Regions from separate parts of the Sphingomonas sp. SP4 genome, predicted to be linked through region 2. Evidence: predicted binding sites of a transcription regulator. Region 2 holds the regulator's gene; the other holds the start of a gene.
What was found. Region 2 encodes LexA, which represses DNA repair genes until DNA is damaged. Its sites were predicted from a motif close to GTTCCNCNCTTGTTCT; they were not measured.

Region 1 (4,823 bases), 240 kb from region 2:
TCAGGAACCATCACGTTCCAAGCATATCGCCTCGGGGACGATCCAGGTCTGGGCCAGCAACGAACTCTAATAAGAGGAGAGACCTTCACGACGACTGTCGAGCAGGTAGCTTATGCTTTCGTTTCGCCAGTTAACTTGCCAGACATGGGCGTTTACGAGCGGGCAGTTCTGAAGGCACTGAGAAAGGCCGCTAAGTAACTATTCGGCGGCGACCAGGACCTGAGGCTCAAAATCAACCGTTAGTGAGGAGATTGCTTTGGCGATCGCTCGCCCAAGTAGAGGCGGAACGGCGTTCCCGACCTGAACGTACTGGTCTGTCCTAGAACCCTTGAATTCGAACCAATCTGGGAACGATTGAAGTCGCGCGGCCTCGCGAACTGTGAGCGTACGATCCTGGTCTGGGTGGAAATACGCACCCCAATGCGGATCACATTTTGTAAGGATTGTGGAGGCAAGACCGTTCCAGCTTAGACGACCATAACGTTTCGTGTGGTCGGAACGCTTCGCCCGCTTCATGCCCTGAGGAAGGAGCTCGAACGGAATGTCTCGCCAAGACCCACCTTGCGGAATGTGACGTAATCTATCGAGATTGATCTTCGACAGGGTTGCCGCGCCGTGATTGGTTACGGAGTTTGATCCAGCTCTCATTTCTTGCTGAAAGTCAGACTGCGCTTCGAACGAGTAGGCCTGTACGCCTTTATCCTCAGCATTTTCGAGAATTGGCAAGTCAGCGATAGCATCACGCACAGTGACTAGGGGCCGGAGGCCACTGCCGTGAGACGGCTCAGGGTACGTTATAGGCAGTCCGAGCCGGTTCCCGATGAAGACGATCCGGCGACGTTCTTGCGGAACACCATACTCCTCCGCACGCAGTATCTCGGCTCGAACGTCATAACCGAGCGAATTTAGCCCTTGGATGATTGCATGAACTGCTGCTCCGCCGCCCGCGGAAGTCATGCCGGTCACATTTTCGAGCACGACCCAATTCGGCTGTAAGCCATCAACAATCCGAAGATATTCGCGATAAAGTGACGAGCGTTCATCATGTAAACCGCGCTGATGGTTATAGACTGAAAAACCTTGGCATGGCGGGCCCCCCACCAAGACATCGAGTTCACCTGCCTTCAGACCCGCGGCTTTCAAAAAATCGTCTGCAGTGTAATCGCCGATAGGATTGGGAAGAAATTTGGCTTCACGATGCGTTGCCGCGTACGTTTCGCCAGCAGCTTCAAAGAGATCATTTCCAGCAAGAACGTGATAACCCGCTTGGCGGAATCCTTCGCTCAGGCCCCCAGCGCCACAAAAGAGATCAATGACTGTTTTCGTGCTCATCGCGGCCAATCCCTTGCGGATGTTTAGCCAAAGCGTGTGCTGACTAGCCATAGACCTGCCTTAGAACATATGAAGAACATTGTGGATAACCTTTCGATCCGGTTCGGACAGATGTTCATCGACTGTGGCTCGAAGGACTCACATTGAACGACGTCTCCGCCAGTCGCTCTGCGAATATGAGCGCGATCCGCTCGAAGAACACCAAACCCGAGATGCGCGCGCGGCGCATCGCACACGCGATGGGCTTACGGTTCAGACTCCATAGAAAGGATTTGCCGGGTCGCCCCGACCTAGTCTTTCCTCGGCACGGTCTCGCCATTTTCGTTCACGGATGTTTTTGGCACGGTCACGGCTGCAAGCGCGGCGGAAAGGGGCCAAAATCAAATACAGAGTACTGGGGTCCCAAGATCCAGCGAACGCGCACGAGAGATATCCAGTCCATGGCGATGCTGCGCGAGTTAGGTTGGAAGGTCGCTGTGCTGTGGGAGTGTGAGATGACCAGCGACGACGCTGTGAGATTGAAAATCAGAGACGCAGTTCTGGCCAATCCGTCACGGGAGTAAATCCCGTGACGTCGATCCGGTCGCTTCGCACCAGTCGGCCGGCTCTCGCGCTCTCTTCGACATAAGCTCACGATTGCTCTCGCAACCGCTCCCTTATGCTTGGGCGCTCGAAATATCTGTCCTACACCCACTGCTTGAGATAGCTGGTCTGTCGCCCTGAGCAGAAGGACGACAATGACAGCACCCCCAAACCTCCCCGCTCGCAGGCCTCGCCATGACGGCTGGACCGTCGAACGGCAGGAAGCCTTCCTCAAAGCGCTGGCAGCGTGCGGGTGCGTGACGCACGCCTGCCGCTCGGTCGGCTTGAGCCGCGAGTCCGCCTATCAGCTCTACAACCGCCCGTCCGCCGCCGCCTTTCGCCGTGCCTGGGACGCGGCGCTCGATTGTTCGCTGCGCATGGTGGAGGACGAGGCCTGGTCGCGGGCGATCAACGGCGTTGCCCGGCCCATCTTCTACCAGGGCGAGCAGGTCGGCGAATATCGTCATTATGACGAGCGGCTGACCATGTTCCTGTTGCGCTTCCGCCGCCCGCACCGCTTTGCGGAAATCCCCAAGATCGCGCATCCGCTGATCGTGCCCGGATGCGAAAATGAAGGCCCCGATCCCGACGAGTCGGTGGGCGCGCTCGACTGGCATGTCGGCGATCTCGAGGATGAGGCAGCCTTGTCTGGAACCCGCGCCACGATTGATGCCGTCAACTTCGTGAAGATTGTTGGAGAGGAGGGGCCGTCATGCGAGTGAATCGCATGACGTCAGTCCTGTCCGCTTCGCGGCAGGCTGGCCGGCCTTCGCCATCTCTACGCCCTGCTTCGGCGCCGCTTCGCGTCGGCTGCGCTGCGCTCGGTGGCTCCAAAAATGTTCTCCTCTTGTTCCATGTGAACAAATAGGATACGCAAGGTTATCGAAGGCGGAAGCTTGGCCGCTGGTGATTTGGCGAATGATCGCTTGCAAAGACGAGGGAGACAGGGGACATGGCAGCCCAGTTGAAAGTCATCGGTAGCGAAATGGCATCTGCAGGAATGGACCGGCAAAAGGCGCTTGAAGCGGCGCTTGCCCAGATTGATCGTGCGTTCGGCAAGGGCTCGGCAATGAAGCTGGGCAGCCGTGAGAAGATTGAGATCGAGACGATCTCGACCGGCAGCCTCGGGCTGGACATCGCGCTCGGCGTCGGCGGCCTGCCGCGCGGCCGCATCGTCGAGATTTACGGGCCGGAAAGCTCGGGCAAGACGACGCTGGCGCTGCATGCCATCGCCGAGGCGCAGAAGAACGGCGGCACGGCGGCTTTCGTCGACGCCGAGCATGCGCTCGACCCGGTCTATGCCAAGAAGCTGGGCGTCGACATCGACGAGTTGATTGTGTCGCAGCCGGACACCGGCGAGCAGGCGCTCGAGATCGTCGACACGCTCGTTCGTTCCAACGCCATCGACGTGCTGGTGGTGGACTCGGTCGCTGCGCTGGTTCCGCGCGCCGAGATCGAGGGCGAGATGGGTGACAGCCACGTCGGCCTCCAGGCCCGACTGATGAGCCAGGCGCTGCGCAAGCTCACCGGCTCGATCAGCCGCTCGCAGACCATGGTGATCTTCATCAACCAGGTCCGCATGAAGATCGGCGTCATGTACGGTAACCCGGAGACGACGACGGGCGGCAACGCGCTGAAGTTCTACGCTTCGGTGCGTCTCGACATTCGCCGCACCGGCCAGATCAAGGACCGCGACGATATCGTCGGCAACGCGACCCGCGTGAAGGTCGTGAAGAACAAGGTCGCGCCGCCGTTCAAGCAGGTCGAATTCGACATCATGTACGGCGAAGGCGTGTCAAAGGTCGGCGAGATTCTCGACCTCGGCGTGAAGGCTGGACTGATCGAGAAGTCTGGCGCCTGGTTCAGCTACGACAGCATCCGCATCGGTCAGGGCCGCGAGAACGCCAAGGTCTATCTGAAGGAAAATCCCGAAATCGCGCAGCGGATCGAAAATGCGATCCGCGGCAAGACCGAAGAGGTCGGCGAAGCGCTGATGGTCGGCCCCGGCGCGGACGACGACCTGGGCGAATAAGTCAGCCGAGATCCTCAGGAATACAGGGCGGCTCTTCGCGGGACTGGATCTTCGCGAAGAGCCGTTTTGGTTCGGTCAGCGCGATCATCAGGAAGCCTCCTGAAGCGCACAGCGCCGTGCCGATCACGAAGGGTGTGACGGTGCCGTTGAATTGCTGCCCGATGACGAAGCCGATGAGCGACGCCCCAATCGTGCTCACGACGCCCTGAACCGACGACGCGGTGCCTGCGATCGGCGCCATATGCTCCATCGCCAGGGTGCCAAGGTTGGACGAGGTGAAGGCGAAGCAGGCCATGGTCAGGCCCTGCATGATGATGAAGGTGGTCAGGCTCTCGTGCCCGCCAAGCGCGATGGCGGCGTGGATCGCGGTGACGACCGCAAATGCTGCAGCCGCGGTATGGCCGACGCGCCTCAATCCGAAGCGCTCGACGACACGTGAGTTGAGATAGGAAGCAAGCCCCATCGGCGCCGCGATCGATGCGAAGACCAAGCCGATGTGCCGGCCCTGGTGAAAGTCGTCGAATACGATCTGCTGGATCGATGAAATGTAGGCGATCAGTGCCGAGAAGCTGATCGTCAGCGCCAGCGTGTAGCCGCGCGACTGCCGGTCACGGATGGTTTCGACGACAGCACCGCTGAGCTCCCGCCAATCGAGGCCGCGCCGGAATTCGGGATGAAGGGTTTCCGGCAGGCGGTTCCACGACCATGCGAGCATCAGCATCGCATAGATCGCAAGCACGACGAAGATTGCCCGCCAAGGAGCGAACAGCAGAATTAGCTGGCCGAGATTGGGCGCCAGTACCGGCACCAGCATGAAGACCATGAAGACGAGGCTCATGACGCGAGCCATGGCTTCTGCCTCGAACAGGTCGCGCAC
Region 2 (4,823 bases):
CGGAACCTGAGCCAGGTCACCGTTCCGGACCAGGCGACTGCGAACGCCATCGCGGGCCGCACAAAGAGCGGACAGTCGCTGGCTGCAGCCGCGGCTCCTGCCGGCAGCAATGCTGCGGTTACTACGCTCAATGCGCAGACCAAGCAGGCCTATGCCTCGGTTGCCGGTGACAAGACTGCCGCGGCAGTGTTCGGCGCCGCTTCAGGAGCAGTCGTCGGTCCCATCCAATCGGATTTCGGCTGGGTCGTGGTGAAGGTGGAGTCGGTAAAGGCCGAAGGCGGCAAGACTCTCGCCCAGGCCACCCCGGAAATCGCGACCAAGCTCAACGCAGACAAGCACAAGGCAGCGATCGAGGACATTGTCGACAAGCTTCAGAATGCGGTCGACGACGGTCACAATTTCGCCGAAGCGGCAGCAGGCTCGAACCTGCCCGTCACGACAACGCCGCTGATCAAGGCCGATGGCACCTCGCGGACTGACGCCAATTTCAAGCTTCCGGCCAATCTTGCTCCGGCCGTGAAGACCGGCTTCGAGATTGCACCGAACGATCCGCCCGAGCTCGTCGCGATGCCTGACAATGCCGGCTACATCTTCGTGTCGCCGGCCCAGGTCGTCGCCGCGGCCCCCGCGCCGCTTGCGAGCATTCGCGAGCAGGTGACGACGGACTGGATCAACGACCAGGCACTCGAGCGCGCTCGCAAGACCGCTGACGCCATCTCGGCGAAGGCATCTCAAGGAATGTCGCTCGCGGATGCGGCAAAGCAGGCGGGCGTTTCCCTGCCACCAGTGATGCCGGTCGCGGCGCGGCGCATCCAGATCGTGCAGGCGGGCGGCCAAGTGCCGGCGCCACTCCGGGTTCTCTTCTCGCTCGCTCAGGGCAAGAGCCGTGTCGGTGGCGATCCTCAGGCCCGCGGGTTCTTCGTCGTGAAGGTGAATAAGATCACGCCAGGCAATGCGATGCTTCAGCCCGCGCTGATCGCGCGCATGCAGACCGAGCTTCAGCAGGCAACGTCGGAAGATTATGCGCGCCAGTTCCTGGCGGCGATCCGCGCCGACGTGAAGGTGAAGCGCAACGACAGCGCGATTAACGCTTTGAAGACGCGGCTGGTGACCGGCAGCAACTAATCGTTCGCTGCTTGACGGCGATTCGTTTGTTGCCTACACGTTCTCCGTTCGTTCTTACGGGGGAGTGACCGCCGATGCTCACCGCCAAGCAGCGTGAATTGCTGCTCTTCATCGACAGTCGTCTGAAGGAGAGCGGAATTTCGCCCAGCTTCGACGAGATGCGCGAAGCATTGGACCTCAAGTCTAAATCCGGCGTGCACCGCCTGATCTCCGCACTGGAAGAGCGCGGGTTCATTCGCCGCCTGCCCAACCGCGCTCGGGCGCTGGAGGTGGTGAAGCTGCCGGAGACCACGCCAAGCGCTACAGTCACGCCGATCCGGCCCGTCACCGCGGCGCCCGCAAACGACACCATGGAGATCCCGCTGCATGGCCGGATTGCAGCCGGCACGCCGATCGAGGCTTTGCAGGGCACGGAGAGCTTTGCGGTCCCAGCAGCGCTTCTCGGTCCCGGCGAGCATTACGCTCTCGAAGTGTCGGGAGATTCAATGGTCGAGGAAGGCATTCTCGACGGTGATTTCGCCCTGATCCGGAAGGTCGATACGGCACGTGATGGCGAGATCGTCGTGGCGCTGATCGACAATGAAGAAGCGACCCTGAAGACGTACCGCCGCGAAGGTCGCATGATCCGGCTCGACCCGGCCAACAGCCGCTACGACCCGCAGCGCTATGAAGAAGGCCGTGTGCAGATCCAGGGCCGCCTGGCTGGCCTAATCCGGCGTTACTGACATGGCTGACGCTCGGATCGATTATGTCGAGCTGCCCAGCGCGACGGCGCACGAACTCACGCGGGCTTTTTACTCCAAGGCGTTCGGCTGGACGTTTACGGATTACGGACCGACTTACTCGGCGACTACCAACGGGACGACGGACGTTGGTTTGCAGGGCGATCCGGAGGAAGCGTTATCATCACTCCTACCGGTCATTCGGGTCGAGGACCTCGACGCTGCGTTCGACGCCGTCAGCAAGGCTGGCGGGGTGATCGCAAAGCCGATTTTCAGCTTTCCTGGTGGGCGCCGCTTCCACTTCATCGACCCCTCGGGAAGCGAACTCGCGGTCTGGAGCGAGCGCTAGCGTCGGCTTTCAGCCCACGGATGGGCGCCGACGCGCTCGGCGACGCTATCCACGCGCGGCTCCTTGCCTAGGTAGACTGCTAGACCCCCGGTCCGCGAGAGCATTCCGCGGTCCAGCTTGAGCCATCTTGGCGTACACCCACGCGGGAGGCGGCGATCAGAGACGGCAACGTCTGCCGCTGAGCAGGCGGTGGTCAGCGCCTGCCAGTCAATCTGATAGGCCGAGCGAGTAGCAAGCAGGCGCCATTCGGTGGGCGGCTTCCTGATCGAGGCGACACAGGCATCTTTCGAGCAATGGCTGAAGGACCGTGAACCAAGGTCATCGACGTCCCCGTCGAACCCTGATGCCTCGGCCAGCAGGTCGCGGATGTAATCGCCCGCTCGATCGCGCAGGATAAGCGGCGTACCGTCCACGCTGACGACCGCCAGATGCCGCCCGTCACCCGTGAGCAGAATGTCGGGCGCAGGGGCCAGCGCGGCGCCGATTGCCCCGATCACAAACGGCGCAATGCCGAACAATCTCAGCCGCGTATTCCAGAGACAGAGCCAGATTCCGCCCGCGATCATCAGGCCGAATGCCCAGACGGGCATGGATGGAAGCGTGGCAACGGCGCCCTTCGCGGACGACACCATGTGCGCGAGGCGAAGCAATGCACCGACCGCGATGTCGGTAAGGAACCAGAGCGGCCTCCCCAACCCCACAACATCGAGCAACAGCGCTCCCGCTTCGAGCGGCATGATCACGAAGGTGGTGAGCGGAATTGCGACGATATTGGCCCCGACGCCGTACAGGCCGGAGCGGTGGAAATGGAACAAGGCCATCGGGATCAGCGCCAGCTCGACAGCTATGCCGGTCGCGACGGTCGCAAGCGTTGCGCGAGTGAGGCCTGCAAGGATGCCCTCCTCCCGCCGCTCGAACAATTTTCGAGACCATGAGATGGAGTGGAGCGCCACGATTGCAGTAACGGCCGCGAAGCTCATCTGAAAGCTGGGACCCGCAAGTGCTTCGGGGCGGAACGTCAGGACGACCAACGCACCTGCGGCAATCAGCCTGATGCTGATCGCCTCCCGCCCGAGGGCGATGCCCAAGAGGATCAGCAGCGCCGCCACGCAGCTTCGTACCGTAGGCACCTGCGCGCCGGTGAGAAGCGTGTATCCGATGCCCGCCGCAGCGGCCACGCCCGCGGAGACCAGCACGAGGTTGAACCGCAGTGCCAACCGCTCGCTCAAGGCAAGCAGCTTGAGACTCAGGAACATGGCAAAGGCGACGGCGGCAGCGATGTGGAGGCCGCTCACGGAGAGAAGATGGGTGAGGCCGCTCCGCCGCATTGCCTCGGCATCGTCCTGGTCCACCGCATTCTGGTCGCCCGTAGCAAGCGCGATGGCGATCCCGGACGCATTCGACGGGAGCCGTTCAAAGATATGTTCTCGAAGGCTCGTACGGACCTTGTCGAGCCCTCGCGGCTCGGCCGGCCTATCTACCTGGATCTCGCCGAGTGTTTTCCCGACGGCTCCGATACCCTTGAACCACGCGTCGCGGGCGAAGTCGTAGGTCCCGGGCAATGCCATGGGCGGCGGCGGCGCTAGCCGCGCTCGGGCTCGGATCTGAGCGCCGGGGGCAACGCCCGGCGGCAGCTTGTCATCGTCAACGGAGACGCGAATCAGCGGCGGCAACCCGGGATCGTTCGTCTTCAGCAGCAGGCGCGTACTTTGCTTCGCAGCCAGATGGTCGACGGACTGCACCTTTCCGCTTACTTCCGCGACGACCGGCCTACCGAGCCGCGGCTGCTCGACCCAGAGGGCGCGCGCCCAAACAAGCGTGCATCCGATCGTCGCCGCGAGTGCGAACCAGCCCAGCGCCCTGCCCGCTCGACCTTCCTTGAACAGAAATCCCGCGATCGAGACCGCTGCGCCCAGGCACAGAAACGCGAGCCAGCCATTCTGGCCATCGATCGTGAACCAGGCCGCAATGCCGGTGCCGAAGCCTACGACCACCCAAGGCGGAAGCTGGGCGCGCTCCGCCTCGAGCAGCCCTTCGAGCTCCCCGTTCCACTCGGCAAAACGCGCCTTCCAAAGCTTCCGAGCACGCTGTGGCAGAGGCGCACCCGCTATGTTAGGGGCGCTCGTCCGTTGCATTGCAGCATAGAGAGAAGAGGAAAGCGCGCTTGAGCGCAAGCAGTTCGTCGAGACCCGTCGTCACAAGGTTCGCGCCGTCGCCAACCGGGTTCCTGCATATCGGTGGCGCGCGGACAGCGCTCTTCAACTGGCTCTTCGCCCGCCACCACGGGGGCAAGTTCCTGCTGCGCATCGAGGATACGGACAAGGTCCGCTCCACCAAGGAAGCGATCGACGCGATCATCGACGGCATGAAGTGGCTCGGCCTCGATTGGGACGGGCACGAATATTATCAGTCGCAGTTCTGGGCCCGGCACGCCGAAATCGCACATCGGCTGCTCGAGCGTGGCCACGCCTACCGCTGCTACATGACGCAGGAGGAGCTTGCCGCACAGCGCGAAGAGGCTCAGCGCGAGCGCCGTCCCTTCCGGATCAACAGCCCATGGCGCGACGTCGGCGAAGAGCAGGGAGACAAGCCCTTCGTGATCCGCCTGAAGGCACCGCGCGAAGGGG

Region 1: the regulator LexA is predicted to act here: its motif matches at 2,753-2,768, upstream of recA (recombinase RecA).

What each region holds. Positions count from the first base shown of each region.
Region 1 is NZ_JBZFLE010000001.1:989,744-994,566, forward strand. It holds gene AC4GYV_RS04930 (NotI family restriction endonuclease) at 1-198, shown strand, start outside; gene AC4GYV_RS04935 (DNA cytosine methyltransferase) at 199-1,383, opposite strand; gene AC4GYV_RS04940 (very short patch repair endonuclease) at 1,476-1,895, shown strand; gene AC4GYV_RS04945 (hypothetical protein) at 2,070-2,636, shown strand; gene recA (recombinase RecA) at 2,867-3,946, shown strand; gene AC4GYV_RS04955 (multidrug effflux MFS transporter) at 3,948-4,823, opposite strand, start outside.
Region 2 is NZ_JBZFLE010000001.1:745,263-750,085, reverse strand. It holds gene AC4GYV_RS03830 (peptidylprolyl isomerase) at 1-1,125, shown strand, start outside; gene lexA (transcriptional repressor LexA) at 1,200-1,850, shown strand; gene AC4GYV_RS03820 (VOC family protein) at 1,852-2,196, shown strand; gene AC4GYV_RS03815 (ComEC/Rec2 family competence protein) at 2,193-4,331, opposite strand; gene gltX (glutamate--tRNA ligase) at 4,361-4,823, shown strand, end outside.